4 regions of the Micromonospora sp. DT228 genome follow, and region 2 is predicted to be linked to each of the others. Evidence: riboswitches for the same ligand, from Rfam matches in the RefSeq annotation. Region 2 holds a riboswitch; each other region holds the start of a gene.

Region 1 (7,484 bases), on a different contig from region 2:
CTTGAGCTTGGCTGTGGACTGGTCAGCGCGACCCTCGGCCTCGAGCTGCTCGTTGTCGGTGGCCCGACCGGCGCCTTCCTTCAGCTTGCCGGTCGCGTCCTCGGTGGCGTTGTTGATCTTATCGTCGAATCCCATTGCCAACCTCCATTGCAAGCGTCGCTACGCCACCACCAGTACCCCCGCCGTCGCCGGTCCAACCATTACCGCCGTCACAGTCTGCGATCGGCCGCGGCCGGACGGAACCGGCGCAGCCGCAGGCTGTTGGCCACCACGAAGACCGAGGAGAACGCCATCGTGGCGCCGGCGATCATCGGGTTGAGCAGCCCGGCGGCGGCCAACGGCAGGGCCGCCACGTTGTAACCGAACGCCCAGAACAGGTTGCCCCGGATGATGCCGAGCGTGCGCCGGGACAACCGGATGGCGTCCACCGCGGCGTCCAGGTCACCCCGGACGAGGGTGAGATCGGACGCCTCGATCGCCACGTCGGTGCCGGTGCCCATGGCCAATCCCAGGTCGGCCTGGGCCAGCGCCGGGGCGTCGTTGACCCCGTCACCGACCATCGCCACCGACCGCCCCTGCGCCTGGAGCCGCTTGACCACGTCGACCTTGCCGGCCGGCAGCACCTCGGCGATCACCTCGTCGATGCCCACCTCGGCGGCGATCGCACGGGCCACCGTGGCGTTGTCCCCGGTGAGCAGGACCGGGGTGAGCCCCAGCGCCCGCAGCCGGGCCACCGCCGCCCGGCTGGTCGGCCGGACCACGTCGGCGACCGCGAGCACACCCCGGACCCGCCCGTCCCAGGCCGCGACGATCGCCGTACGGCCGGCGGCCTCCGCGTCGCGGACGGCCCACTCGACCTCCGGCGGTACGTCGATCTCCCGCTCACGCAGCAGCCGGACCCGACCGACGAGCACGACCCTTCCGTCGACGGCGCCGGTCACGCCCAGCCCTTCGAGGTTGCCGAAGCCCGTCACCGGGGGCAGCGACCCCGCCTCGGCGGCGCCCGCCGCGACCGCGCGGGCGATCGGGTGCTCGGAGGCGGCCTCCACCGCCCCCGCGAGCCGGAGCAGCTCGCCCCGATCCGTGCCGCTCGTCGGCACCACGTCCACCAGGGTCATCCGGCCGGTTGTCACGGTGCCCGTCTTGTCCAGCACGACGGTGTCCACCCGGCGGGTCGACTCCAGCGCCTCCGGCCCCTTGATCAGCACACCGAGTTGCGCTCCCCGGCCGGTGCCGACGAGCAGCGCGGTCGGGGTGGCCAGGCCGAGCGCGCAGGGGCAGGCGATGATCAGCACGGCGACGGCGGCGGTGAACGCGGCGGTCGGGCCGGCCCCGGTGCCGAGCCACCAGCCGAGCGTGCCGACGGCGAGGGCGATGACGATCGGCACGAAGACACCGGAGATCCGGTCCGCGAGCCGCTGGACGGCGGCCTTGCCGCTCTGCGCCTGCTCGACCAGGTCGGCCATGCGGGCGAGTTGGGTGTCCGCGCCGACCCGGGTGGCGCTGACGATCAGCCGTCCGCCCGCGTTGATTGTCGCGCCGACCACGCCGTCGCCCGGGCCGACCTCGACCGGCACCGACTCACCGGTGAGCATGCTGGCGTCGACGGCGGACGTGCCCTCGTCGACCACCCCGTCGGTGGCGATCTTCTCTCCGGGGCGCACCACGAACCGGTCACCGACGGCGAGCCGATCCACCGGGATCAGGGTCTCCACCCCGTCGCGCAGCACCGCCACCTCCTTGGCGCCGAGGTCGAGCAGGGCGCGCAGGGCCGCGCCGGCGGTCCGCTTGGATCGGGCCTCGAAGTAGCGGCCGGCCAGGATGAACACCGTCACCCCGGCGGCCGCCTCCAGGTAGATGTTGCCGGCCCCGTCGGTGCGGGTGATGTCGAAGCGGAACGGGTGCGTCATTCCGGGCATGCCGGCGTCACCGAGGAAGAGCGCCCAGAGCGACCAGCCGAACGCGGCCAGGGTGCCGAGCGAGACCAGCGTGTCCATCGTCGCGGCGCCGTGCCGCAGGTTGGTCCAGGCGGCCCGGTGGAACGGCAGCCCACCCCAGACCACCACCGGGGCGGCCAGGGTCAGCGACAGCCACTGCCAGTAGTCGAACTGCCAGGCCGGGACCATGGCCAGCAGGACCACAGGCACGCTGAGCACCACCGAGACCCAGAGCCGGGTACGCGGGCCGCGCAGCGGGTCGGTCGGCTCCTCGACCGGCCGCGGCGTCGGCAGCGCCGCCGTGTACCCGGTCTTGCGCACGGTCTCGATCAGGTCGTCCGGCGTGACGCCGTCGGCGTACCGGACGGTGGCCTTCTCGGTGGCGTAGTTGACGGCGGCGCGCACGCCGTCCATCCGGTTGAGCTTCTTCTCGATCCGGGCGGCGCAGGCGGCGCAGGTCATCCCGCCGATCGCCAACTCGATCCGGTTGGGCGCCTCGGGCAGCGGTCTGCTGGTGGTGGTCATGGTGTGGGATCCCGTCAGTTGTGCCCGTGCCCGGGGGTGCCGTGGTCGGCGCCGCCGCTGGGCGCGGGGCCGCTCGGTGCGGGTTCGCTCGGGTCGTTTCCGGTCGGCGGGGTGCCGGCGACGACCGTGAAGTCGGCGGTGTGCACCGTCCCGCCGTGCTGGAAGTCGAGGTAGAGCCGGTAGGAGCCGGTCGAGGGCACCTCGGCGAGGAAGCTGACGGCCGGACCGGGCCGGGTCCGCCCGTCGCCCGGCGTCCCGTCCGGATGCACGTGCAGGTACGCGAGGTCGCCCCGGCGCAGTGCCACCAGGTGCCCGTATGCGCCCAGGTAGGGCTCCAGGTCGGTGACCGGCCGGCCGTCCCGGCTGACGGTGAAGGTGAGCGGGGTGGTGCGGCCGGGCTGCGGCGAGCCGGTCAGGGTGACCGTGTAGCCGTCGACGGTGGTGCTGGTCGCCGGGGCGGGCAGCGGCCGGTCGGTCAGCTCACCGGGGACCGTCACGTCCACGCCGAGCGTCAGCGGCTCACCCCCGGTCGGGGTGAAGTCGGCGAACGCCCGCCACTGCCCGGAGCCGGCCAGCGGCGTGCCGACCCGCCAGGTGCCGTCCGCCGCCAGGTCGGGGTGCACGTGCCGGAAACCGGAGAGGTCCCGGCGGACCACGATCAGGTGCATCCGCTTGTCGTGCGCCACGTCGTACCGGGTCACCGGTTGGCCGTCCGGACCGGTGATCCGGAAGGCGAACTCGTCGGCCGGGGCGTCGACCGGGGCGAGGGTGTAGCCGCGGTCGGAGACGAGCAGCCCACCGGGAATCCGGTCGGCCGCCTCGCCGTGCCCTTCCGTCGCCGGGTCGGCGTGGCGGTCGTGCCGGCCCTCGGCCACCGGGGCGCGATCGACCACCCGGCCGACCCCGTACGTCGCGCCGAAGATCGCCGCGAGGCCGACAGCGAACCCGGCCACTCTCGTCACGGTACGCATGTCGGCCCCCCGCTCACGCGTCGACGAGTTCGTAGCCGGCCTCGTCGACGGCGGCCCGGACGACCTGCACGTCGAGCGGCTGCTCGCTGCTCACGGCGACCTGCCCGGTCGCGAGGTCGACCTGGACGTCACGCACGCCCGCGATGGCGCCGACCTCGGCGCTGACCGCGCTGACGCAGTGCCCGCAGGTCATGCCCTGCACCTGGAACGTCGTGTTGACCATCGGATCGTCTCCTTCTGCGTACCGGTACCCGGTGGGGGTATCACCATCGAAGTGCACCGTATCATACCCCCGGGGGGTAGGCTATCCTGGTCGGCATGAGCGCACCCACCCCGATCCGCGGGTACACCGCCAGCAAGGACCAGCTGCTCGCGCGGCTCCGCCGAGTCGAGGGGCAGGTCCGCGGCATCGAGAAGATGGTCGACGACGACCGCTACTGCATCGACGTGCTCACCCAGATCTCCGCGATCCAGGCCGCGCTCGACAAGGTGGCGCTGGGGCTGCTCGACGGGCACGCCCGGCACTGCATGCACGAGGGTGCGGCCGAGGGACGGGCCGACGAGATGGCCACCGAGATGATGGCGGCGGTCGGCCGGCTGATGAAGCGCGGCTGACGACACGGGGCTGACGACACGCCCGGGGTGCCGGCACCGCGGCGAGGGGTCGGTTTCCGGGCAACCAGGGCCGGGCACTGACCGTCCGTGATCGCGTGGTCGTCGGTTCGCGATCCACCGCGCCCCGCGCCGCCTTTCGGTGACGACACTGAACCGCGCGGCCCGCCGACACGTATCCCGCACCGGATCGTTGGGAGTCTCGACTTGGGTTCCGACCACGCCCGTCCCGCTCCGTCCGCCCCGCCCCGGGTGCGACGGATCCTCGTCATGACCGTGGTGCCCCTCTTCGTCGCCACAGTGGTCGCCGCGGCGCTGCTCTGGCCGCGCGGAGGAGCACCGCAGACCGACGGCGGAGCGGACGTGCCGCGCTACGCCGGCACGGTGACAAGGGTGGTGACCGAACCGTGCCCGCCGCTGCCGTCGAGCCCGGAGGGCACACCCAGGGTCGGCAACGGGCCCTGCGGCACCGTCGACGTCCGGGTGGACGACGGACCGGCCGCCGGCCAACAGGTGAGCACACCGGTGCCCGACGGCCCGGGCGCGCCACGGGTCGACGTCGGCGACGAGGTCATCCTTGTCGAGTTGACCGACCCGACCGATCCCACGGTCAGCAACTGGAACATCGCCGAGCACCAGCGCGGCACCCCACTTGTGTGGTTGGCGGTGGTCTTCGCCGCCGCGATCGTCGCGTTCGGCCGGTGGCGGGGGCTGGCCGCGCTCGCCGGGTTGGCGGCCAGCTTCGCCATCCTGCTCACCTTCGTGCTGCCGGGAATCGGCGCCGGCCGATCACCTCTCCTGGTGGCGGTGGTCGGCGCCGCCCTGATCATGTTCGTGGTGCTCTATCTGACCCACGGCGTCACCGCGCAGACCTCGGTCGCGGTGCTCGGCACCCTGGGCAGCCTGGTGCTGACCGGCGCGCTCGCCACCATCGCCACCGGGGCAACGCACCTCACCGGCTTCGGCAGCGAGGATGCGACGACACTGTCGATGTTCCAGGGTGACGTGGACCTGCACGGCCTGCTGCTCGCCGGGATCATCATCGGGTCGCTCGGGGTGCTCGACGACGTGACGGTCACCCAGGCGGCTACCGTCACCGAGCTGGCGAACGCCAATCCCGGGCTGACCCGCCGGCAGCTCTACCGTGCGGCGACACGTGTCGGCCGGGCGCACATCGCCTCCACCGTCAACACGATCGTGCTGGCGTACGCGGGCGCGTCGCTGCCCCTGCTGCTCCTGCTCACCGCCGACGCGCGGCCGATCGGGCAGCTCCTCACCAGCGAGTTCCTCGCGCAGGAGATCGTCCGCAGCGCGGTCGCGACACTCGGGCTGATCGCCGCCGTGCCACTGACCACCGGGCTGGCCGCGGTCGTGACCGCGGCCGGGCGCGCCGACACCACGCGGTCCGTCGATGCCACCCGGTCGCGCCCCCAGGCGGACGGCCGGGCGGAGGCACTGGCCGCCCTCAACGCGCCGCGATCGCGGCGACCCGACGAGCCGGACCAGACGCGGACCCGGCCCCCATCCACCGCCACCGACGGGTGGCCGGAGTCGAACAGGAGCACGGATACGGCATGGTGACACTCCTCAGCGTGACCAGATCGGGTCCCCCACCTGAGAACCGCGTCACTGGTTACCCAACGCTATGGCGAAATGACACTTTTGGTCGGCATCCAGGCGTAGCTCACCCAGTCGACTCTCGGGTAACCTCGCTGCCGGTTACCGATGAAGGCGCGAAGCGGCGCCTGCGGTGCCACCGCCCAATCGCCAACCGGCGAGCCGGGGACCCAGGTGTGTGGGGTGAATCCGCGTCAGCGGTAGGGGCCACTTCCGTCCCGAACCCGTCAGCTAACCCGGTCGGCGGTCGACGGAAGGGAACATTGTGACGGCACCCCTACGCCGCTGGATGACACCCGTGGTGGCCGTGATCGCCGCACTGACCGTGCTCGCCGGGCCCCTCCCGGCCCACGCCGCCCCGACGACCCCCACGCCGTCCGGGCACGAGGAGGACGGCGAGCCCCAGCTACTCAACGACGTCATCGAGCAGGCCAACCGCGACTACTCCGCCGCCAAGTCCAAACTGGACAAGTCGAAGAAGCGGCAGCTCGAGTTGGCGCTGGAGGTGGACCGGGCCAAGGCCGACCTGGACGCGCTGGCGCCACAGGTCGGGGAGATCGCCGCCCAGTCGTACCGGACCGGTCGGATCGGTGCGCTGGCGATGCTGCTCGAAAGTGACGCTCCGGACACGTTCGTCCAACGTGCCGCGATGCTCGACGAGATCAACATGGTGAACGAGAACAAGCTCGCCGAGGTCAACGCGGTGAAGTCCCGTGCCGAGCAGGCCAAGCTGCTCCTCGACACCGAGGTCCGCGAGCAGCAGAAGCAGACCGCAGTGATGGCCAAGCGGAAGACCGAGGCCGACAGGGCGCTCTCCCTGGTCGGCGGCAAGGGCTTCACCGGCGGTCTGGTGGACGCCACCTCGAAGGTCGCCAAGATCGGGCCGGGCCGCACCGCCGACGGTGACTGGAAGGCGCAGTCCTGCAGCGAGAACGACCCGACCACGTCCGGCTGCATCACGCCGCGCACGTTGCACGCGTACAAGGAGGTCAAGGCGGCCGGCTTCAACCGGTTCGTCGGCTGTTACCGGTCCGGCGGGCCGTGGGAGCACCCGAAGGGCCGCGCCTGCGACTGGTCGCTGCAGAAGAGCGGCTTCGCCCCGTGGCACAACAACGACACCCGGATGTACGGCAACAACGTCGCCGCCTTCCTCATCCGTAACGCCGACCGGCTCGGCATCTACTACGTGATCTGGAACCGGCAGATCTGGTTCCCGGCGAGCGGCTGGAAGTCGTACAGCGGGCCGTCGAACCACACCGACCACGTACACATGTCGCTGCTCTGACCCACCAGATCCTTCGTCGAGGGCCGCTCCGCATCAAGCGGGGCGGCCCTCGACGTGTCAGCCCCTAGGCGGCCGTGGCCGGGTCGGCCGACCCGGTCGGTACGTCGAGCGACGCGAAGCCGGCCGGCACGGCCGCCACCGGGCGTACGACTCCGGCGGCGAGGCGGTACGACACGCCCACCACCGCGCACCGCCCCTGCGCCACCTCGTCGGCCAGCACGGGCGACTGCCGGAGCAGCGTCTCGACGGTCTGCGCGATGTGGATGTCGACGATGCCGTCGATGTCGTGCACACCCTCGGCCTCGGCCCGACGCAGACTGGGCAGCACGGCGTCGACCACGGCGCCCAGGTGCCCGGGAGGCTGGGTGCCCGTCGCGGAGGACTCCCGCGCCGCCTGCACGGCCCCGCACGAGTCGTGGCCGAGCACCACCACGAGCGGGGTGCCGAGGACCGTCACCGCGTACTCCACGCTGCCGAGCACCTCCGGACCGGCGGTGTGCCCGGCCGTGCGGACCACGAACAGGTCACCGAGCCCTC
Region 2 (7,484 bases):
TCTTCATCCTCAGCGGGTTCGTGCTGGTCTGGTCGGCCCGGGTCGGCGACTCCCGGCGTACCTTCTGGCGGCGGCGGATTGCCAAGATCTACCCCAACCACCTGGTGCTGTTCGGGGCGACGTTGCTTGTCGCCTGGTGGTTCGCCGACCCGGTCCTGCCGGCGGCCGCGTTGGAGAACGTGTTGCTGTTGCAGGCCTGGGATCCCCGGCCGGGCTGGTTCTACAGCCTCAACACGGTGAGCTGGTCGCTGTCCTGTGAGTTCTTCTTCTACCTCTGTCTGCCGCTGGTGCTGCCGCTGCTGCGCCGGGCCCGGCCGAAGCTGCTGGTGGCGCTTGTCGTCGCGTTGCCCCTGCTGATCCTCGCGCTCTGGCCGGCCCAGCACCTGGTGCCGGAGGTGAGCCGGTGGTGGTTCACCCAGATCTTCCCGCCGGTCCGGTCGCTGGAGTTCTGGCTGGGCGCGGTGGCGGCCGAGTTGATGCGCCGGGGACTCTGGCGCGGTCCGGGGCTGACCTGGGCCAGCGTCATCTTCGTGGGCACCTGGGCGGCTGCCACGCAGTGGATTCCCGCGGAGCTGTGGACCACGCTGCTCGCGGTCGCGTACCTGCTGGTGATCACCGCCGCCGCGGACGCGGACGTGCGGGACCAGCGGTCGCCGTGGCGGTCCCGCCCGCTGGTCTGGCTCGGCGAGGTCTCCTTCGCCTTCTACCTGGTCCACGTGTTGGTGATGACGAGCGTGCTGCGCTTCACCGGCGACTGGGGGACGGGCTTCGAGGGCTGGCGTGGCCCGGTCGTGGTGCTCGGTTTCCTGCTGGTGACACTGCTGCTCGCCGGGCTGCTGCATCGCTACGTCGAAACCCCGATGATGCGCCGGCTCGCACCGCGCCGCCCGGCCCGATCGGCGTCCGTCCCCGGACAACGCACGGCCGGCACCCGGGCCGCCGGCAACGACGCCCCCGAGACCGGCGTGGGGACCCGCACCGAGGCCGGCGGGCCCGACCAGACCGACAGTCGATCAACGTACGCGGACACGCGCTGACGCCATCCGCCCTGGTCAGCGGGCTCGGCGCGGCGCGCGTCGACACGCCCGTGGTCGATGCGCCCAGGTCGGCCCGACGGTAGCGTGGGGACGTGCTTCCGGTCGCGTTCACCTGTCCCCTGTGGTGGGTGGCGCGCTGGGCGACCCGGGTGCTGACCAGCCTCGCCGTCGTCGCGGCCCTGGCGCTCGGCGCCGGCCCGGCCTCGGCCGCCGCGTCGAGCCCGGCCGCCGCGTCGAGCCTGGGCACCGCGCCGACCGTGGGCACCGCGCCGAGTGCGGGTGTCGCCGGGGAGGCCTTCCCGGCCTGGTCGGTCGACGCGCAACCGGCGCTCCCCGGCGGCCAGGGCGCCGTCGTGACCGGTGCGCTGCCGGTGCGTGCGGCGGCGTCCGACCGGCTGCCCCTCGTCGACGGCTCCCGCAGCCGGGCGCCCCGGGGCCCACCCGGGCGCTGAGCCAACGGGACAAGCGTCCCGTCGCCGCGCCCTGTCGACAGACCAGCTCCGCACCCCGCCGACCCCTGGCCCGCCCGTGGTCAGGTGGCTCGCGGGGCCCTCATCGCTCTGCTTCCTCCGCGAGGTGCCGACCATGGAGACCGCCGTCTTCTACCAGTTCGTAACCGAGGTACCGCAGGCCGCCGCCATCTGGTCGGCTCTGTTCCTCCTGGCGCTGGGCGTGCTCGCCGTGCTGGTCGCCAGGCCCGAACGGGACCGGCCCATCGGTGACCCGTCGCCGGCCGTGCCGACCGCCCGCGAGGTGGCCGCTGCCGAGATCGTCGACAGGCGCCGGTACGCCGAGGAGGTGGCCGTCGCCGCGGCGGGCGCGGCCAGGACGGCCCAGCGGCGGCGCGATGCCTGGCTGATCAGTCAGGAGCAGGCGGAACGTGCCTGGGCGCGGTACGCCGAGGCGGACGCCGCGGCGCGTCGCTTCGCGGGATCCGGGGCGCTGCCCACTCCGGGCACCCCCCGCACCCCCGCCGAGTACGCCGCCCGGGAGCGCTACCTACACCGTGCGGCGACGGCGGCGTACTGGCGGGGCGACCTGAGCATGGCGCAGCTCAGCGACGTGTTCGGGCGGCGGCACGGCTGGGATCCCCGGCGGCACCCGGTCGAGCAGGAAGCGCTGCTCAGCCGGGCGATCCGGGACGCGCGACGGGTCGACCACCAGGCCGCCGCCGACGCGGAGCGGGCCGCGTGGCGGGCCGCCGAACTGGCCGCCGAGTCGGCGCGGGCTCTTGCCGAGGAGGCGGGTTTGGCAGCGGCCCGGCTGCGGCCGAGCCGGGCACCGGCCCGCCGGCTGGTGCGCGGCTCGACCCGCCCCGCCGTCGTGACACGCTGGCGTCCCGCCCGTGCGGGTTGAGCTCGATCCGTTATGTGAGCCCGCTCACCGCATTCCGAAATCGGGCGTCCGGCACGATCGGCTCGATTGTTCCCGGGATTGTGGCCGCACTTTTGGCGACCTGTCCGGTTGTCGCCCGTAGGCGTCACCGTAACCGCTTGTCCCATCGAGTCACGTCATCGGCCAGACGCGCAGAAATTGCTGCGCCGATCCGGGTTTACGCAGGTGAACCTGGCTTGGCAGGGTGTGAACGGGCCAGTAGTGTCGTCCCGTCCGGTGCGGTAACCGATCGCAAGAGGCGACGCCGCGCCGACCCGCTCAATCGTGATGAACGAACCGGGGACCCATCAGTAAGTCCGGGGTGAATCCGCGAGCCACGGCCCGCGGTAGGGCGATCTTCCCGCCCGAATCCGTCAGCTAACCCGGTAGGCGGTCTCGGAAGGAGTTCCATCCTCGTGCAGCATCTCTCCACCCCTCGGCTGTTCCCTCGCCTCCACGGCGCAGCGGTGCCCCCGCTCATCAGTCACGTGACGGTGAGCTGACCCCCGGGTCATCGCCCAACCGCCCGGCCACGCCGGGTGTTCCCCTGAGCGGTTCACCATCCGCGGACCATCGTCCGCGCGCTGGCCCCTGCCCGGATACCCGTCCGGCCCCGGTGTGCCGCTCTCCCCCCGATCCGTGGAGGACCCCGTGAAGCACACCATGCAGCGTCAGCTCCGCCGCTTCGCCACCCAGCGCCCGTACCAGATCGCCGCCGCCTCCGCCGCGGCCCTCGTGATCGCCACCACCACCGGCACCCTGCTCGCCACCACCGACGACGCGCCGGCCGGCCAGCGCACCGCGACCACTGTCGCCGAGATGCGCAGCGACGTCGCCGCCTCCCGTGGCGAGGTGCGAGACGCCTCCCCGTCGGCCAGCGCCGCGCCGACAAGCGCCGCCCCGGCCACCAGCGCCGCCGCGCCCGCCGCCAAGGCCAGCAGCAACCCGGACCTGACCCGGAAGCCGGAGCGGCCGAAGCCGCCCGCGACAAAGGTGCTCGACTACGAGTACGAGGCGCAGAACACCTACTACAACTGCGGTCCGGCGGCCACCCGTAACGCGCTCAGCGCCACCGGGATCGACCGTACCCAGGAGGAACTCGGTGCCGAACTGGGCACCACCGAGATGGGCACCAACTCGGCCGAGGACACCACGAGGGTGCTCAACGCCGAGGTGAAGGGCTCCCCGTACCGGACCCGGATGTTCGCCGGTGCGCCCAGCCGGGCCCAGATGGACCGCCTCCAGGCCGACGTCGTCAAGGCCATCACCGACGGCCGGGGCGTGGTCGCCAACGTCGTCGGGGACGCCACCGACACCGACGGCAGCTGGCACTCCTACGGCGGCGGGCACTACATCGCCGTCGTGGGTTACAAGGACAACGGCCGCACGGTACGCATCGCCGACTCGGCGAACCCGTCCGACCCGTCGTACTGGATCACCACAATCGACCTGGCCAACTGGATCGCCAGCCGGGGCTACTCCGCCTGACCCAGGCACGCTGACCGCCACGGGCGCCGTCCCTCACGAGGGGCCGGCGCCCGCGGCGTCTGTCCCGCCGGTCCGGGGCACGCCCCCGTCGACGACTCTCGTCCCTGTCGGTGAACCGTGGGAGACTGCGGCCGTGGTGGATGAATCGGGTGGTCACACCGGTCGACGGCCGGTCCTGCTGCTGTTGCACGGCATGGGGGCGACCGGTGACGTGTGGTTGCCCTGGGCGCCGCACCTGGAACGACACTGGCCCGGCCGGTGGCTGGCGCCGGACCTCGCCGGCCACGGTTGGACGCCGCCGCTGCCGTCGTACTCCTTCGCCGGTTTCGCCGGGCGGATCGCGCCGGCCCTCGCCCCCGACGACCGGCTCGTCGTGCTCGGGCACTCGCTGGGTGGCGTGGTCGGCCTCGCGTTGGCCGCGCGCGACGCCGGGATGCCTGTGGACGCGGTGGTCGGGTTGGGGATCAAGGCGCTCTGGTCACCCGTCGAGCTGGACCGCGCCGCCGAGCTGGCCGCCCGTCCGGTGAGCTGGTTCGCCAGCCGCACCGAGGCGGCCCGCCGCTACCTGCGCGTCTCCGGGCTGGCCGGCCTGCTCCCGCCGGACCACCCGGTGGTGGACGCCGGCCTCCGTCAGGTCGACGGCCGGTGGCGTCTCGCCATGGATCCGAACGCCTTCGCCGTCGGCGAGCCCGACCTGAGCGCGCTGCTGGCGGCGACCGACGTGCCGGTGCTGCTGGCGCGTGGCGAGCACGATCCGATGGTCACCGACGCGCAGCTCAAGGAGTACGGCGTACCGGTCGCCACGCTGCCCGGGCTCGGACACAACGCGCACGTGGAGGATCCGGCGGCCGTCCTGGCGCTGCTGGACGCGTACCGCTGAGCTTCGTCGGGGTGATAAACCCGTAGTGCCGCCCCACCTCGACGCCTACCATTCCGCGGTGATGTCCACCGCCGAGCAAGACCCGATCACCAGCGTGAGCCTGAACCTCGTCGACACCCGACTCGACGACGCGGCACGTCGCTGCCGGCCGCTCGTCGCGTCGCTCGGCGCGGTGAGCCTCACGGCGTCCCGAACCGAGGTCGACGGCCCCCAGGGCGGGGTGAGCGTGTCCGTCGGCGCGGTCGGTGGCACGGCCGAGGAGTGGTGGGATCCGCCGGAGTGGCTGCCCGCCGACGCCTCCGTCCTCGCCGTCCGGCGACGGGTCCGGCGACTGCCGGCGGCGGCGTCCGACGACGACGTGGTGGCCCGGGTGCACGCCCGGTTGACGGCCCCGGATCTCGACACCGCTCTGGTCCGCTGCCTTCCCCTGCTCGGGCGGGCGGACGTGTGGTCCGTCGACCTCCACCCGGTGGCGGTCGACGGGGGTGGCGTCTGGGGTCTGGCCCTGCTCCTGGTGCTGCCCCTGGTCGAGGTGTCACCGCAGGCTCCCTTCGGGACCGGGGTGGACGCCCTGGCCGCCGAGTTCGGATTCCTGACGGGGCACCTGCGTAGGTCACCGCTCGGCGTCTGGATGGTGGCGGCGATGGAGGCGGACCGACCACTCACCGAAGACCCGACGGTCGAGGCGCTGTACGTGCGGACCGGCATCGACCCGTTCGACCCGGGGCCGGTCGACCGGCCGGTGGAGACCCGGGAGATGGCGCTGCGGGGCCGGAGTGAGGACGGTCCGGACGAGGCCGAGTTGATCAGCGCGATCGAGGGTGCGTTGCGGGACGCCGTACGGGTCGTGCTGACCGTCGACGTCGTCGGCCCGGTCGCGGACGCCGCGGCCGTCGTCCGGGACGTCGTCGGGATCGACGAGGAGGACATCGAGTCGGTCGATAGCGAGACCCTCACCGACGGGCGGCAAAGGATCGTGGCGCACCTCGGGGCCACGCTGATGGGCGCCGAGGAGGTGCTGCGGTTCGTCATCGCCTCCGCCGAACTCCAACCGTGGGAGTTCTCGCGCCCCGAGTCGGCGGACGACATCGCGACAGCCGAGTGGCACGCGCCGGCCGGCACGTCCGGGATCGTTCGCATCGAGCTGACCGCGGGGCGCAGGCTCGGATTGAGCTAGGGGCCTGTGTCAGGCGAGGGGGGAGAGCTGCGGCGCACGCTCGGCCGCGGGGTCCTCCGTCGCCGCCAGCTCCCGGCGGGCGGCGGTCAGGAACGCCTCGGCGTACGCCTCGGCGGGGAAGTCACCCAGGTAGCGCCGGCGGGTGGCCCAGCGCTCCGCGGCCAGCGGATCGGTGTCCAGCAGCGCGGTCAGCACCTCGTCCACGTTGGACAGATCCCGACGCAGCACGTAACCCGACGCGGCCAACGGGAACCGCTCGGCGAACCTGTCGCCCTCGTCGCCCATGTCGGTGACCGCGTACGGCTTGCTGGAGTAGAGGTAGTCCGAGATCACCCCGGACACGTCGGAGATCAGCGCGTCCGAGGAGTTCACACACTCGGTCAGGCTCAGCTCGCGGGCCGCCGCGCCGACGACGTGCGGGCGTCCGCTGCGGGCCCGGTCGGCGACGAGCAACTCCGTCAGCCGGCCCAACTGGCGTGCCGACGCCGGGTTCTGCGTCGTGTACGGGTGCGCCCGCAGGATCACCGTCACGCCGCGCTCCAGGAGCCGACGCAGCAGCCCCTCGGCCACCGGCAACGAGCAGTAGTCGGCGTCGGCGTGGTGCCCGGTCCAGGTCGGGGTGTAGAGCACCGTAGGGTGGGCCAACCCCCGGGCCGGTTCGGGGCGTACGTCGATCGACTCCACCTGCGGGCGGCCCACCACCACGAACTTGTCCGCCGGGATCCGCACGCCGGCGCGGGCGTACCTGTCGATCGCGGCCGGGCCGGCCACGAAGATCCGGTCGAAGATCCCGGACACCGGGTTGGCGCTCGGCGCCTTGTCGCTGTCGCCGTGGTGCAGTTGGACGTGGGTGAGCTGGGTGAAGCGGATGCAGTGGCTGTTCTTCGCCCCGTGGTTGACGTAGAACGCGGCCCGCAGGCTCGGCACCAGCGCCTCGTCCATCGCCCGCAGGGTGGGGCAGTAGACCACCGGCGCGTCGGTGGCTGCGGCGATCGGGGCCAGGAACTCCGGCTCGCGCAGCACGACGAGGAACGGCCGGCCGATCCGCCGCAGATACGGCAGCCACATGGTGACCTGGTATTCCGAGCCGGGCGGCGCGGAGAAGTAGAGCAGGAACTCCGGCTGGTGGCGGCGTAGCGCGCGGGCCACCGGCCCGCCACCGGCTCCCGGCCGGAACCGCCGCCGGGCCAGGTCCAGGGCGACAGCCCCGGTGCCCGCGCCGACCAGCAGGCTCGCGGCCAACGCCACGCCGGCCGGCAGGGTGAGCGCGGCGGCGAGCGCCAGGACGGCGAGCAGCCCGAGCAGTACGGTGCCGAGCCGGTCGGCGACCAGCGGCGTCCAGGCGCGGATCGGCAGGTTGGCCGCGCGGATCTCCAGGTTGCCGGCGGTACGCAGAGGCCCCACCAGCAGCACCAGCCCCAGCAGGACCAGGGAGGTGGCGACGAGCGTGAGGTTGAGCCCGTCGTCCAGCCGCCGGGAGTATCCGACCAGGATCGCGGCGGCGACAAGAGTCGTCTCCGCGACGAGG
Region 3 (7,484 bases), on a different contig from region 2:
AGCCGGGCGAAGGCGACCTCGTCACCGGCCGCGATTGCCGACCACAGGTCTTGGTCAGACGGTTGTATCTGGCTCGTCACACCTGACTATTGCCGGCCGGGACGAGTCTGTTGCAGTCCCGCGCGAAGTCGACGCGGAACGAGGTGGGACACCGTGTCAGCGGCCGTGGCACCGTCGCGTCAGAGCGGTGACAGACCGGCCGCCGATGGTAGGCGCATGACGAGTTCAGCGATTGCGGTCTCCGGGCTGCGAAAGGCGTACAAGGACCGGGACCGTGCGGATCGCCGGACACGATGCCGCCACCGAGGCCAGGGCCGTACGCGCGGCGATCGGGGTCACCGGTCAGTTCGCGGCCGTGGACGAGCTGCTCACCGGCGTCAGCTCGCACTCCACGTGCGGGGTGACCTCGGCGAAGACGGTGCGCTTGATCAGCCCGTCCCGTTCGAGGGAGCGCAGCGACTGGGTGAGCACCTTTGGGGTGACGCGGCGAAGCGGCACGCGCAGCTCCGAGAACCGGCGAGGCCCCTGCTCAAGACAGCGGATGATGAGCGCCGCCCACTTGTCGCCGAATCGGATCGGATTGAGCGAGGACGGGCACAGCTCGTCGAACATGTCGGCGGGCAGAGGTTGCCTCATCGCCAAAGAATGACCGGTATCCCGGTGGTAACCACGACCCTCGATAGCGTCGGCGAACCGGCCGGGCGCACGGGCTCCGGCCTCTAATGAGAGGCGTAACTCATGAGGATCGTGGTCTTCGGCGCGGGCGGCCGGGCCGGACGGCGGACCGTCGCCGAGGCGCGTCGGCGCGGCCACCAGATCACCGCCGTGGTGCGCGACCCCGCAGGCCACGGTGACCTGACCGATGTGCAGCTGGTGGCCGGCGACGTCACCGACGCCGTGAGCATCGCGCAGGCGGCGGCCGGGCACGACGCCGCCATCAGCGATCCTGCCATCGTCGGGGAATGAGACACATCGAGGACGAGCGATCGGCCGGCTGTCATCGTGAAACTCGGGTTGAGTCACGGCGGCGGTGTCGCCCGCTGGCTCAGATGCCAGGATCGGGCACGTGCCGGGCGCGCACCGCGCGGCTCATCGATTGGATGGCCAGATGAGGATTCCACCGATCGCGTTCAGGCTTCTCTATCGCCTGCGTGGGCTGTACTGGCGGATCGCCAAGCCGACCACCCACGGCGTGCAAGCGCTGATCATTCACCCGGTCGACGCTCACCGAGTCCTCCTCGTCCAACACAGCTACGGCGACCAATCCCTGTGGAGCCTGCCCGGAGGCGGATACAGGCCAGCCCGAGAAACCCCGGAACAGGCGGCCAGGCGTGAGTGCGTCGAGGAGCTGGGCATCACGTTGGACTCGTCAGCCCTTGTGCTCGAGGAACACGCGACCAGCAGCGGGGGCAAACAGGGCTACCTGAAGGTCGTCCGCCTGCACGCGCTCTCCGAGGAGATCAACCCCAACGGGGAGATCTCCCAGGCCCGGTGGGTAGCCGCCGACCTTACGGACCTACCCACCGATTCGGCGGTCTCCAAGCGGGTCTACTCGGCCCTGAAAACGCATGCGGTCCGACCCCTGGCAACCTGAAACCAGCCGCCCTGGCCTGGCTGCGCAGCCGTTCGCCTTCCAGCCCCGCTATCGCTGTGCGCCGAGTCGAGGCACGGGGTGGCGGCTGCGCCACGCCTCCGCCCCGCTTCGCAGCCGACTCCAGTGCCGCCGCAGCCACCATGCGTAGACCAGCGCCAGCACGACACCGCCGCCGAGGATAAGGATTCCGGGGAGCGGGCCCGGTTCGTCGCCCGACAGATAGGCGCTGCCGATCGGGTCGGCCCGGTCGTAGATCACGTCGACCTCTTCGCCGACGCTCGGCTCGTTCCAGGGAGGACGGCTGATCCAGGCGGTGACCGCCTCCCCGCTTCGGGTGGTGAAGCTGACCGACACCCACCACTTTCGGCCGTGCAGCTCGCGCACTGTCCCGACCGTCCGCTCGCCCCGTTCCACCATGTCGTTCCGGTGGTGCAGGTCGCCGAGGCCGCAGAACAGGAGGGCCATCACCAGCAGTCCGCCGAAGAGAACGCCAAGGGTCGGGTGCCGGAGCCAGTAGCCGGGACGCCATCGGCCGCGGGGTTCCTGCTGGATCGGGCCAACCGACTGTTCGGGTGTCCATGGTCGCGTCTGTCGTACGCGTCGGCGGTACCGCTTGACCACGCCGCCTCCCGGTGGACGTCGCCCTGGTTCGGTTGTTCCCGCCCACGGTAGGCGGCGGCGCAAAGCCTTCGCCTGGTCTACGGGCTGGTTGCTCCCGATGACCGAGGCTGAGGGCAGGCGGCCTGGTGCGGATCGGATTGTTCGGCACCGGTCACTGGGCGATCGAGACGCACGGGAAGGCTTCGGCCACGCGCCGCGAGATCTTGGACAGTTTCCGTTGCACCCTTGCCCGGTTCAACCACGACCTGACCGTCGACTGGCTCTACCCGCACGATGCCGGGCTCCCGTACATCTCCGACTGCTACCCGCTCAACCTGCACGGCGAAACTGCCCACTTCTGCCCCTACACGGATTTCCACGTCCAGTCGGCGTCAGGTGAAAAGGTTACGGATTGGGGGCCGTCTCCCTATCCGTCCGCACACAGCATGCTGGTCAGCGGCGCAGACCGCGCGCTTCTGGCGGGCTGGGGCTCCGAGTACGACGTCGTGACGCTGCTGCGCATCGGCCGAGACGGCGTGCGCCGCATCGGCGGGCAGTGCCGCATCGCGCTGCCCGATGGCATCGAAGCACAACGCCTCCGCTACACCTGCCGGGGCGGCGACCTGCACGCCTTCAGCCGAGGCACCTGGTACCGCACCAACATCGACGAGCTACAGGCTGTTGCGCTGAATTCATAGCGGGCGCAGAGCGCTCCCAAGGACTGCAGCGTCGAGAACCGCGCGCAAGCTCGATCACCCTGATCGATTAGGGATCTTGCCGAGTGGCAGTTAACGGAGAGGGACAGGAGAAGGGACTAATGGCACACCACTTGGCACGCCGCGCGATCCCTGACCGTGGAACATCGAAGGCCCTGACCGGGACTCACGTCCTGGCCAGGGCCTTCGCGTTGGAGCGGGTGACGGGAATCGAACCCGCACTGTCAGCTTGGGAAGCTGATGTTCTGCCATTGAACTACACCCGCAAGCGGCACCACTGTACCCGAGTCGTCGAACCTGTGCACCCAGGCACCCCCGGCCGCCGCTCGGCTCGGGTTGAGCCACTCGGGGTCCTGGAAGTCGGGGCGTCGGAGCGGCCGGAACACCGCGTTGTCACTGAAACGGAGTCGATCATGCCGGGCCACCGGGCCACCGGGCCACCGGGCCACCGGGCCACCGGGCCACCGGGCCACCGGGCCACCGGGCCACCGGGCCGCCGGGCCACCGGGCCACCGGCGGGGCGTACGTGCGGTGCCGGCTCCGTCAGCGCGGGAGCCGGCACCGGGTGTCTCTGGGCCGTGGTCAGGCGGCTGTGCACTGGACGTCACGGCTGCGGCGGCTCGGACGGGCCTGCGGCACGGTGAGCGGCGCGGCAGCCACCGCCGAGGGGGCCCGCGGGTCGAGCCAGACCCGAACGGCCGGCCGGGCCGGGGCGAGGCCCGGGATGCCCGCGATGTGCTGCTCGCGGCGCGTCAGCATCGCCACGTCGACGGTGAACTCGAACAGTTGCCAGTCGGCCTGTGGCTCCGCGCGGGCGCCCTGCGCCAACCGGGCGACTCGCGCCGGATCGGTCACCGGGCGGGCACGCCCCGCCACGTACGCCTCGTCGTCGCTCTCCTCCGGGGGGAACGAGTGCAGCGCGTAGCGGCCGTCGCGTTCGAGGTCACGGCGCTTCGGGGAGTCGATGATGAAGCAGAACAGACCCTCGTCGGTGATGACCGGGGAGACCGGATGGACCCGGGGCCCGCCGTCGGCACGGACCGTGGCCAGGTAGCCGAAGCCCGGACCGTACTGCTGGAGGAGAACGCGGATCCCGTCGGCGAGTCGGGGCTCGTCGGCGGCGAATTCGGACCAGGAAGCCATGCGAGCATTCTATCGAACAAATGTACGAGTAGCGACCTCGACGCGCTGGTCACCGGCACCGAATCCGGTGGGTTTTCGGGCCGCCGCTATGGTGGTCCGATGCTGCTCTCCGACCGCGACCTGGTCTCCGAGATCAAGGCCGGCACGCTGGGCCTGGAGCCGTTCGAGCCCACCCTGGTCCAACCCTCAAGCATCGACGTACGGCTGGACCGGCTGTTCCGGGTCTTCAACAACCACCTTTACACACACATCGACCCAGCGATGCAGCAGGACGACCTGACGTCGGCGGTCGAGGTGCCCGACGGGGAGCCGTTCGTGCTGCACCCCGGGGAGTTCGTGCTCGCCTCGACGCTTGAGGTCATCTCGCTCGGTGACCAGCTCGCCGGCCGGCTGGAGGGCAAGAGTTCACTGGGGCGGCTCGGGCTGCTCACGCACTCCACCGCCGGCTTCATCGACCCCGGTTTCTCCGGGCACGTCACGCTCGAACTCTCGAACGTGGCGAACCTGCCCATCACTCTCTGGCCGGGCATGAAGATCGGGCAGCTCTGCATCTTCCGGCTCTCCTCGCCGGCCGAGCACCCGTACGGCTCGGCGGTCTACGGCTCGCGCTACCAGGGGCAGCGGGGGCCGACGCCGAGCCGCGCCTGGCAGCACTGGCGCACCTGGCCCACCCGCTGACCCGATGACGACGAGGGCCCGCCGCGACGAATCGCGACGGGCCCCTCGGTCAGCACCTCGATCAGCCTGGACGGCCGTAGCTGTGGACCTGACCGTCGTCGGCCCTCTTCATCTTGACCGGTTCGCCGGCCTGCGAGGCGTGCACCACCCAGCCGCCACCGACGTACATGCCGACGTGGTGGATGTCGCTGTAGTAGAAGACCAGGTCGCCGGGGCGCAGGTCGGCCTTGCTGACGTTCTTGGTGACGCGGCTCTGGGCGGCGGCGTTGTGCGGCAGTGACACCCCGGCCTTCGCCCAGGCGGCGAGCATGAGCCCGGAGCAGTCGTACGAGTTCGGACCCTCGGCACCCCAGACGTAGGGCTTGCCGATCTGCGCGCAGGCGAACTTGACCGCGGTGCCGGCGGCGCCACCGGGGTAGCTGCCGGGGCAGGGCGCGGGGCGCAACGGACCGCCGCCACCGCTGCCGTACACCTTGAGGCGCAGCTTCTGCAGTTTGTCGATCTCCTCGTTGATCTGCCTCTTCTTCGCCGCCAGCTGGGCCTCGGTACGGGTCAGCTGGGCCACCATCTCGTCGAGCGGCGCCTTCTGCCCGGCCAACTCGTCGCGCAGGTCGGCCACCTCGCGGACGTCCTCCTGCTGGTTGTGCGCGAAGCGGTCGAGCAGTTCGAGCTGACCGACCACCTCACTGGGTGACCGGCTGCCCAGCACCGCGTTGACGGTCAGCACGTTCTCACCCTTGTACGCGCGCACGGCCAGGGCGCTGACCTTGTCCATCGCGGCGTCGACCTGGCGCTCCAGCGGGGCGATCCGGGCGGCCAGCGCCTGGGCCTGCCTGCGCTTGGCGGCTAGGTCGATCCGGGTGGCGTTGTGCTGTTCGATGATCGGTTCGAGTTTGTTCCAGTCGGCGTCGATCTGGCGCTCGATCTCGGCGACGGACGGGTCGGCGTGGGCCGCCGTGGCGCTGCCGGTCAGAACGACGGCGACGCCGGCCAGGGCGGCGAGCGCGGTGGTGAAGCGGGACCAGCGTGGGCGCGGCGCGATCGACATCGGGCCGGCTGTTGCCGACCGCTCGGACGACGGCCGCGGGGCATGGAGTGCCACCGGGGTTCCGTACTCCTTCTTCCTGACCGCCTACCGGGTTAGCTGACGGGTTCGGGCGGGAAGTGGGCGCCCTACCGCAGTGGCTGCGGATTCACCCCGGGGGACATGGGTCCCCGGTTCGTTCGGAAACGACTCGGCGGTGCCGGTCCGTTACCGCCCGGGCTGGACGGAGCTGCTATCGGGCCGACGAATGACCAGAGTAGAGACGCTTGTTACCGTTCCGCAACCCGTGCGGCCGTGACACTCCGTACCGATCCGAGAGGATGACCGATCCGTACGTGAAGATTTATTTCCTGGCAGGTCGACACATGGAAAGGTATTGACGCGGACTCCCGGCCGGCGCGAGGGTGGCGTCATCCACACCCGCGAAATCTAGGGGGTTCGATGCACCATCCAACCCTGCTGCCCGGCCGGCGTGCACTGCTCGCCGCCGCCGTGCTCGCCGCCGCGACCGCGGTCGGAGCACCCGCCCACGCCGCCGCGCCCACTGTCGACCGCCAGCAGCGGTACGCCGCCGCTGCCGCCGAGTACGGCGTACCGACCGACGTGCTGCTCGGCGTCTCCTACCTGGAGTCCCGCTGGGACAGCAACGCCGGCACACCCAGCACCAGCGGCGGTTACGGCCCCATGCACCTGACCGACGCCCGACACGTGACCGCTCTGCCCGTGCGCGGCCACCACGGCACCGGCACCGAGGACCCGCGCGGCGACGACTCCCGTACCGCGCTGGCACCCGTGCCCCGGACGGCCGAGGACCCGGCGCCACCCGCCACCGCGTCGCAGACCGTGGATGCCGCCGCCGCGCTGACCGGCGCGACCCCCGACGCGCTGCGCACCGACGCCGACGTCAACATCCGGGGCGGGGCCGCGCTCCTGGCCTCGTACCAGCGGGAGTTGGGCGCCCCGGTCGGTGCCGGCACCGACCCGGCCACCTGGTACGGCGCGGTGGCCCGCTACGCCGGCGCGGACAGCGCGGACGCCGCGGCGGCCTTCGCCGACGAGGTCTTCACCACCATCGGCGCCGGCGCGTCGCGGGTGGCCGACGACGGCCAGCGGATCACGCTGCCGGCCCGCGCGCTCCGCCCGCAGCGCTCCGGGCCGGACCGGCTGGGTCTGCGCCGGCTCGACCGCCCGGACGGTCTGGAATGCCCCCGCACCATCTCCTGCGAGTGGATCCCGGCGCCCTACGCGGCGTTCGGCGACGGTGACTACGGCAACCACGACCTGTCCGACCGCCCCGCCCGGCAGAAGATCGAGTACATCGTCATCCACGACACCGAAGGGAGCTGGGCGACCACCCTGCGACTCGTCCAGGATCCGACGTACGTGAGCTGGCACTACACGCTGCGCTCGGTGGACGGGCACGTCGCCCAGCACGTCCGGACCAAGGATGTCGCCTGGCACGCCGGCAACTGGTACGTCAACGCCAAGGCGGTCGGGCTGGAGCACGAGGGCTTCGCGGCGCAGGGCACCTGGTACACCGAGGCGATGTACCGGACCTCGGCGAAGCTGGTCCGGCACCTCGCGCTGCGGCTGGGCGTCCCGCTGGACCGCCAGCACATCATCGGCCACGACAACGTGCCCGGCACCGTCGCCGCGAACGTCCGTGGAATGCACTGGGACACCGGCCCGTACTGGGACTGGACCCACT
Region 4 (7,484 bases), on a different contig from region 2:
GGTCTTCCACGCGGCGCAGCGGCGGCACGTCCTGGACGCTGAGTACGAGGGGTTGGTCTTCGGCCGGCTGGACCTGCGGGACCGGCAGGTGCTGCACGTGGGGCGACTCGGGATCCGCGACGAGGACGCCAGCACGCTCGTCGTGGACTGGCGGGCACCGGCCGCCGCCGCCTTCTACCAGGCCACGCCGGCGCAGCCGCTGGACGTGGTGCGTCGCCGCACGATCCAGTCCCGTGCCGAGCGGGTCACCCGGATCGAGGACGACCTGCTGGACCCGACGGCCGCCCCGGAGGGGATGACTGTCGTCGGCGACGGCGCCCTGCTGGCCACCCTGTCCAAGGCGACCGGCCGGGGCATGCGGGACATCGTGGCGACCATCCAACGGGAGCAGGACGAGGCGATCCGTTCGCCCGGCTCCGGGGTGACGATCGTCGCGGGCGGCCCGGGCACCGGCAAGACCGCTGTCGCCCTGCACCGGGCGGCGTTCCTGCTCTACTCCGACCGCAGCCGGTACGCCGGTGGCGGCATCCTGGTGGTCGGCCCGTCGGGGGTCTTCGTCGAGTACATCGCCTCGGTGCTGCCCTCGCTCGGTGAGGACACCGCCACCCTGCACTCGCTCGGCACCCTCTTTTCGGGGATGACCGCCACCCGCACCGACCCGCCCGAGGTGGCGGCCGTGAAGGGCTCGCTGCGGATGCGCCGGGTGCTGGAACGCGCGGTCCGCGACGCGGCGCCGGGTGGCCCGAATGAGCTGCGGATGCTCTACCGGGGCACGCTGCTGCGGCTGGACCGGGCCGGCCTGGACCGGATCCGGGACCGCGCGCTGCACCGCGGCGCCCGCCGCAACGAGGTGCGCCGGGCCGGCTTCGACGGCGTGTTCGCCGCGCTCTGGGCGCAGGCCCGCGAGGTGGGCATCCGCCTGCCGGAGCAGCGGACCTTCGAGGCGGAGATCGCCGAGCGGTCGGAGTTCCGCGAGTTTCTCAAGGCGTGGTGGCCTCGGCTGCACCCGCGGCACGTGCTCGGTTGGCTGGCCCGGCCGGACCGGCTGCGGCGGTACGCCGGCGGGATCCTCTCCGGCGCGGAGATCCGGCTGCTCAGCGCCGCGTACCGGAGCCTGGACTCGGACGGGTTGACGATCGCCGACATCGCGCTGCTCGACGAGTTGGACGCCCTGCTTGGCAAGCCGGCGCAGCCGGCCAAGGCCCGTCGCGACCCGTTCCAACTCGCTGGCGGCGTACGCGAACTGAGCACCGCCAGCGACCGTCAGCGGGCGGCCCGGGCGGCGGCCCGGGAGCGGCCGGAGGACTACCGGGAGTACGCGCACGTGGTGGTCGACGAGGCACAGGACGTCTCGCCGATGCAGTGGCGGATGGTCGGACGGCGGGGCCGCCTGGCCTCCTGGACGGTGGTGGGTGACCCTGCGCAGACCGCGTGGACGGGTGATCCGGAGGAGCTGAACCAGGCCCGGGACCAGGCGCTGGGCCGGCGTAAGCGACACGACTTCACCCTCACCACCAACTACCGCAACTCGTCGGAGATCTTCGCGGTGGCGGCGGCGGAGATCCGCCGGCTCTACCCCGACCTGCCGCTGCCGACCGCCGTGCGCTCCACCGGGGTCGACCCGGTCGAGCTGGTGGTGCCCGCGACCGGGTTGGAGACCGCCGTCGTGAAGGCGGCCGCCGGACTCCTGACCGAGGTGGAGGGCACGGTCGGCGTGATCACGCCGGTCCCCCGCCGCGACGAGGTCGCCGGCTGGCTCGACGCGCTCGGCGCGCCGCGCCTCCAGGTGGTGACCAGCCTGGAGGCCAAGGGCATGGAGTACGACGGTGTCGTGCTTGTCGCCCCGAGCGAGATCCGGGCGGATCCGGGTGCGGGGGTACGCACCCTGTACGTGGCGCTCTCCCGGGCCACGCAACGACTTACCACGATCGATCCGACCGGCTGATCCGGTGCACCGTGCCGGGCGGGCCAGCGGTCTACGCCACACTTGCATACATAGCGATGTGAGCATACATTTGACCCGGCCCCAACCGGCGGCGGAAGGTGGATCTCGTGGGCGCAGGTCATGACCACCACCATGGGTCGGTCGCCAATGCCGCACACCAGCACAGGGGCCGGCTCTGGGCGGCGTTCGGGCTGCTCGCCACCCTGATGGTGGTCGAGGCGGTGGCCGCCCTGCGCACCGGCTCACTCGCCCTGCTCTCCGACGCCGGGCACATGTTCACCGACGTGCTCGGCATCGGGATGGCGCTCGCCGCGATCACCGCGACCCGGCGGGCCACCACCGACCCGCAGCGCACCTTCGGGCTCTACCGACTCGAGGTGCTCGCCGCGCTCGCCAACGCCGTCCTGCTCTCCGGCGTCGCGATCTACGTGGTGATCGAGGCGATCCGCCGCTTCGGCGACCCGCACCAGGTCGTCGCCGGCCCGATGCTCGCGGTGGCCGTGCTCGGCCTGCTCGCGAACATCGCCGCCTTCGCCCTGCTCCGCGCCGGAGCCCGGGAGAGCATCAACCTGCAGGGGGCCTACCTGGAGGTGCTCGGCGACCTGCTCGGCTCGCTCGGCGTCATCGGCGCGGCGCTGCTCATCACCGTCACCGACTGGTGGTGGGCCGACCCACTCGTCGCGGTCGCCATCGGCGCGTTCATTCTGCCGCGCACCTGGCGGCTGGCCCGCGCCGCCGTCCGGATCCTGGTGCAGGCCGCCCCGGAACACCTCCAGGTGACCGCCGTGCACGACCGGTTGGCCGCGGTCCCCGGGGTGGTCGAGGTGCACGACCTGCACGTCTGGACGCTCACCTCGGGCATGGAGGTGGCCTCGGCGCACCTGACCATGGCACCCGGCGCGGAGGTCGGCACGGTGCTCACCGCGGCGCGTACCGCTCTGCACGACGACTTCCGGATCGAACACGCGACGTTGCAGATCGAGCCCGGCGCCGCCCCCGGCGCCTGCGGCTCGATCGAGTGGTGACAGCTTTCTCGTGACGACGCACGCACCGTCTGTCACATCGGCTGCAGCAGCCCCACCGGCACCGGTAGGCTCGGTCCCGGCCTCCACCAGGCGGCGCCCTCCAGGCGCCGGTGACGGTCGCCGCCTAATCGCCCAACCGGGCGAACCGGGGAACCACGTTCCTGGGGTGCATCCGCGTCAGCGGTAGGGATCTTCCGTCCCGAACCCGTCAGCTAACCCGGTCGGCGGCTGACGGAAGGACATGCGCAGTGGCACCAGCACGACCACCCGCCGCCCGACTGGCGGCCCTGATCGTCGCGATGTTCGCCCTCGGCGTCGCGCTCCCGGCCGGCACCGCCTCGGCCGCTCCCCCGACCGGCCAGCGGGCCGCCGCCGCACCCGACTCCGACGAGGAGGGCGGCACCCCCTCGCTACGCGCCCAACTCGAGGCCGCCAGCAAGGGCTACCTGGACGCGAAACGCGCTCTGGACACCTCCGTCAAGCGGCAGCAGCAGCTCGCCACCCAGCTCAAGGAGATCGAGGTCGAGCTTGCCCAGCGCGACGGCAAGGTCGGCCAGATCGCCGGCGTGGCGTACCGCACCGGGCGGCTCGGCGTGGTGTCGGCGCTGCTCAACAGCAGCAGCCCGGAGGGCTTCATGGACCGGGCCGCCGCGCTGGACGCGGTGGCCGCCAACGAGGACCGGGTGCTGCGCGACCTGCTCGCCACCAAGGACCAGGCCAGTCGTACCCGGGCCGCCCTGAACGGCGAGATCGTCGAACAACGCAAGCAGGTCACGGTGATGGCCAAGCGCAAGGACCAGGCCGAACGGGCCCTGACCGTGGCCAACACCCCCAAGCCGCGGACCACCGCCGACACCGGCTCCAACCGGGGCACCTCCAGCGTCAACGCGAAGGCCGCGCCGCGCAACTCCGACGGCTCGTGGCCATCCGAGTCGTGCAGCGTCAACGACCCCACACCCGCCAACGGCTGCATCACCCCGCGCACCCTGCACGCGCTCAACCAGGCCAAGGCCGCGGGCTTCACCAGGTACGTCTCCTGTCACCGTCCCAGCGGCTCCGGTGAACACCCCAAGGGCCGGGCCTGCGACTTCGCCGCGCAGACGAGCGGCTTCGGCGGCAACGCCACCGGCGGCGACAAGACGTACGGCAACAACCTGGCCGCGTACTTCATCCGCAACGCCGACCAGCTCGCCGTGCTGTACGTGATCTGGTACCGGCAGATCTGGCTGCCCAGCAGCGGGTGGAAGTCGTACAGCGGCGCGGGTGGCACCCCGTCCACCGACCACACAAACCACGTGCACCTGTCGGTCTACTGACCCAGCCGACGGGTGACCCGGCCCGAGCCGGGGTTGATCCACTCGCCATCGTCGACTCCGGGGTATTCGGACCACGGGTTACCCCGGAGTCGGCGGCGTCGTGTTGATCGTGGCGTCGGGTGACGTCGTCGCCCGGGCGGGCTACGTTGCCGGGCCGGCTACGTCGCCGGGCGGGCTACATCGCCGGGCGGGCTACATCGCCGGGCGGGCTACATCGCCGGGCGGGCTACGTTGCCGGGCGTACCCCTGATGTCGTCGGCGGTCGGACGACCCGGCCCGGGTCGGCGGGCAGCATCGCGGTATGCGTCGGATTTCTCCCACCGCCCGCAAGGGACTCCTCACCCTGCACCTGGTCACGTCGCTCGGCTGGCTCGGCGCCGACCTGGTGCTCCTCACCCTCGGCGTCGCCGTGCAGCGTGGCGCCGACCCGGCGGTGGTCTACCCGGTCACGGCGCTGGTCGGCACGCTGCTGTTCGCGCCGCTGAGCGTTGTGGTCTGGCTGATCGGGGTCGCCAGCGCGCTGCTCACCCCGTGGGGCCTGTGGCGCTATCGCTGGGTGCTGGCCAAGCTCGTGCTCACCACGGTGATGCTCGGGCTGGTGCTGTTCCTGCTCACGCCGAATCTGCGGCACGCCGGTGCGGTGGGCGCCGCCCTCCCCGCCCGGGACCGCGTCGACCTGGTGATCGCACCCGCGGTGTCGACGAGCCTGATGATCATCGCGACGGTGCTGTCCACGTACAAGCCGTGGGGCCGACGCCCCGTCGCCCAGCCCGCCCGCACCCCCACCCCGTAACCGCACCCCGTAACCCCCATCCCCGCTCCGCGATCTTGCACTTCCTGCCCCGACATAAGGGGTATAACAACCCATGTCGACGACCGAAACTGCAAGATCGGCGCGATCTTCTCGCTTCACACCCGGGCGGCGGGCGCGGGCGGGCGCTCAGGCCGGGGGTGGTGCGTCGCCGGTGCGGTCGAGGGCTGGGCCGAGGCGGGCGGCGAGCGCCAGGTGAGCGGCTCGCGCCTGGCGAAACGCGTACCGGAACAGCGGCGTCGGCGCGGTCAGGGTGATCTCGACGTCGATCCGGACCAGGCCGTCGGGCTCGGCGCGCAGTCGGGTGTGGTTGCGTACCGTGGTGGCGGGCCACTGGCGGGCCACCATGACGATCTCGTCGGGCTCGCTGATCAGCACGTCCGCGTGGTACGTGGTCCGGAAGCGCAGTGGGCCGGCCACCAGTCTGTCGTTGATCGTGTAGCTGGCCCGGGCGCCGGGTCGGGGCGGCAGTTGGCGGACCCGGACGATGAGCGGATGCAGCTCGCCCTGTCGGGTCAGGTCACTGAGCATCGCCGCGGCCTCGGCCTGCGAGCACCGGGCCTGGACGGTGTAGCTGAAGGTATCGCTGCTGAGCACACGTCTCCCACCGTCGCTTGTCGCACGATCGTCCCGTACCGATGTCCGGCTGGCAACGCCCGACGGCCGCCGATGCCAGGACGAACCCCGGCCGATGAGATGTCGCATCGCCAGTTGTCGCATTAGGGTCGGTTAGTGAGGAATCATCCGACCGGGTGGAAGGGCGGCAGCATGAGCGGCGACGACGGATGAGCGGGCACGTGATGGTCTTCGCGCCCACCCCGCAGCTCACGGTCACCGTGGACCAGCCGAACGACCACCCCGAGCTGCATCTGCACCCCGGCGGGCAGGGTGTCTGGCAGGCCCGGATGGCGATGTCGCTGGGTGTGGACGTGGTGCTCTGCGCGGCTCTCGGCGGCGAGATCGGCCAGGTGCTGGAGCCGCTCCTGGTCAGCGAGGGCGTGGACCTCAAGGTGGTGGTCCGCGACTCCGCTAGCGGCGGGTACGTGCACGACCGCCGGGACGGCTCGCGGCAGGAGATCGCCGACGTGCCCGGGCAGCCGTTGAGCCGGCACGAGCTGGACGAGCTGTACAACCTGGCTCTCGGCGAGGGCCTCCGGGCCGCGGTGAGCATCCTCAGTGGGCCGAACGAGCCGTGGCTGGTCCCGGCCGACCTGTACCGGCGCTTCGCCGCCGACCTCGCCGCCAACGGCGGCCGGGTGGTGGTCGACCTCTCCGGCGACCACCTCGGCGCGGTGCTGCAGAGCGGCGTGTTCTTCCTCAAGGTGAGCCACGAGGAGCTGATCCGCGACGGCCGCGCCCGCAGCGACGACAGCCTGGAGCTGACCCGGGCCATGTACGACCTGCACGCCGCCGGCGCGGAGACGGTGGTGGTGAGCCGGGCCGACCAGCCGGCGCTGGCGCTCATCGACGGGGAGCTGTTCGAGGTCGAGATGCCCCGGTTGGAGGCCGCCGATCCGCGTGGCGCGGGCGATTCGATGACCGCCGGGGTGGCCGCCGTCGTGGCCCGCGGCGGGGACATCCGGACCGCCATCCGCACCGGCGCGGCCGCCGGCGCGATGAACGTGACCCGGCACGGCCTGGGCACCGGACGACTGGACTCGATCACCGGCCTGGTCGACCGGGTCCGGCTGGTGCCGGCGGACAGCCGGCCACAGGAACGGACCACCCCGGACGAGTTGGCCGACCGGGTGGTCGAACGATGACGTTGCGGGTGCTGATCACCAACGACGACGGGATCGCCGCACCCGGCATCCAGGCACTGGCCTGGGCGGCGGCACAGCGGGGTATGGACGTGGTGGTCGCCGCGCCGCTGGAGGAGGCGAGCGGCACCAGCGCCGCGATGAGCGCCGTGGAGCGCGACGGGCGGGTCGTCGTGAACGAGCACCCGCTGCCGGACCTGCCGGGAGTGCCGGCGTACGGGGTGGGGGGCTCCCCCGGTTTCATCACCCTGATCGCGTTGCACGGCGCGTTCGGCCCACCGCCGTCGGTGGTGCTCTCTGGCATCAACCGGGGTGCCAACGCGGGCCGGGCCGTGCTGCACTCCGGGACTGTGGGTGCCGCGTTCACCGCCGCCACGAACGGTTGCCGGGCGATGGCGGTCTCCCTCGACGTGCTCTCCGCCGGTGAGGCGACGGCAGCCAGCGGTGGCGCCGCGGTGGACGCCGCCGCCCGGGTACGCGACGCCGAACGGCACTGGAGCACCGCCGCGCGGGTCGCCCTGGACCTGCTCCCCCGGTTGACCTCCGGGCCGATGGAGAGCGTACTCAACGTGAACGCCCCGGACCTGCCGCACGGGCGGCTGCGCGGGGTGCGACACGGCACGCTTG

What was found. A riboswitch is a leader RNA that binds a small molecule or an ion and turns the genes downstream of it on or off. The one in region 2 is predicted to bind cyclic di-AMP.
Region 1: it holds a riboswitch for cyclic di-AMP, as region 2 does, so the genes downstream of both, ACLQ29_RS09330 (coiled-coil domain-containing protein) here and ACLQ29_RS10335 (C39 family peptidase) in region 2, are expected to answer to the same signal.
Region 3: it holds a riboswitch for cyclic di-AMP, as region 2 does, so the genes downstream of both, ACLQ29_RS07005 (NlpC/P60 family protein) here and ACLQ29_RS10335 (C39 family peptidase) in region 2, are expected to answer to the same signal.
Region 4: it holds a riboswitch for cyclic di-AMP, as region 2 does, so the genes downstream of both, ACLQ29_RS29195 (coiled-coil domain-containing protein) here and ACLQ29_RS10335 (C39 family peptidase) in region 2, are expected to answer to the same signal.

What each region holds. Positions count from the first base shown of each region.
Region 1 covers NZ_JBNCKO010000003.1:547,921-555,404, reverse strand. The annotation lists gene ACLQ29_RS09360 (CsbD family protein) at 1-135, opposite strand, end outside; gene ACLQ29_RS09355 (heavy metal translocating P-type ATPase) at 210-2,462, opposite strand; gene ACLQ29_RS09350 (hypothetical protein) at 2,477-3,433, opposite strand; gene ACLQ29_RS09345 (heavy-metal-associated domain-containing protein) at 3,447-3,656, opposite strand; gene ACLQ29_RS09340 (metal-sensitive transcriptional regulator) at 3,752-4,048, shown strand; gene ACLQ29_RS09335 (YibE/F family protein) at 4,253-5,626, shown strand; cyclic di-AMP (ydaO/yuaA leader) riboswitch at 5,793-5,923, shown strand; gene ACLQ29_RS09330 (coiled-coil domain-containing protein) at 5,928-6,947, shown strand; gene ACLQ29_RS09325 (carbonic anhydrase) at 7,012-7,484, opposite strand, start outside.
Region 2 covers NZ_JBNCKO010000004.1:175,988-183,471, reverse strand. The annotation lists gene ACLQ29_RS10350 (acyltransferase family protein) at 1-1,037, shown strand, start outside; gene ACLQ29_RS10345 (hypothetical protein) at 1,130-1,489, shown strand; gene ACLQ29_RS10340 (hypothetical protein) at 1,623-2,393, shown strand; cyclic di-AMP (ydaO/yuaA leader) riboswitch at 2,678-2,819, shown strand; gene ACLQ29_RS10335 (C39 family peptidase) at 3,051-3,899, shown strand; gene ACLQ29_RS10330 (alpha/beta fold hydrolase) at 4,033-4,779, shown strand; gene ACLQ29_RS10325 (hypothetical protein) at 4,838-5,956, shown strand; gene ACLQ29_RS10320 (CDP-glycerol glycerophosphotransferase family protein) at 5,966-7,484, opposite strand, start outside.
Region 3 covers NZ_JBNCKO010000003.1:77,436-84,919, reverse strand. The annotation lists gene ACLQ29_RS07055 (RNA polymerase sigma factor) at 1-80, opposite strand, end outside; partial or broken gene ACLQ29_RS07050 (ABC transporter) at 217-376, shown strand; gene ACLQ29_RS07045 (winged helix-turn-helix transcriptional regulator) at 343-636, opposite strand; gene ACLQ29_RS07040 (NAD(P)H-binding protein) at 739-966, shown strand; gene ACLQ29_RS07035 (NUDIX hydrolase) at 1,109-1,594, shown strand; gene ACLQ29_RS07030 (hypothetical protein) at 1,643-2,062, opposite strand; gene ACLQ29_RS07025 (hypothetical protein) at 2,341-2,892, shown strand; tRNA gene ACLQ29_RS07020 (tRNA-Gly) at 3,103-3,176, opposite strand; gene ACLQ29_RS07015 (pyridoxamine 5'-phosphate oxidase family protein) at 3,493-4,053, opposite strand; gene dcd (dCTP deaminase) at 4,153-4,731, shown strand; gene ACLQ29_RS07005 (NlpC/P60 family protein) at 4,793-5,779, opposite strand; cyclic di-AMP (ydaO/yuaA leader) riboswitch at 5,847-5,982, opposite strand; gene ACLQ29_RS07000 (N-acetylmuramoyl-L-alanine amidase) at 6,218-7,484, shown strand, end outside.
Region 4 covers NZ_JBNCKO010000019.1:27,410-34,893, reverse strand. The annotation lists gene ACLQ29_RS29205 (HelD family protein) at 1-1,945, shown strand, start outside; gene ACLQ29_RS29200 (cation diffusion facilitator family transporter) at 2,053-2,970, shown strand; cyclic di-AMP (ydaO/yuaA leader) riboswitch at 3,082-3,213, shown strand; gene ACLQ29_RS29195 (coiled-coil domain-containing protein) at 3,219-4,286, shown strand; gene ACLQ29_RS29190 (hypothetical protein) at 4,588-5,079, shown strand; gene ACLQ29_RS29185 (SRPBCC family protein) at 5,227-5,694, opposite strand; gene ACLQ29_RS29180 (1-phosphofructokinase family hexose kinase) at 5,883-6,860, shown strand; gene surE (5'/3'-nucleotidase SurE) at 6,857-7,484, shown strand, end outside.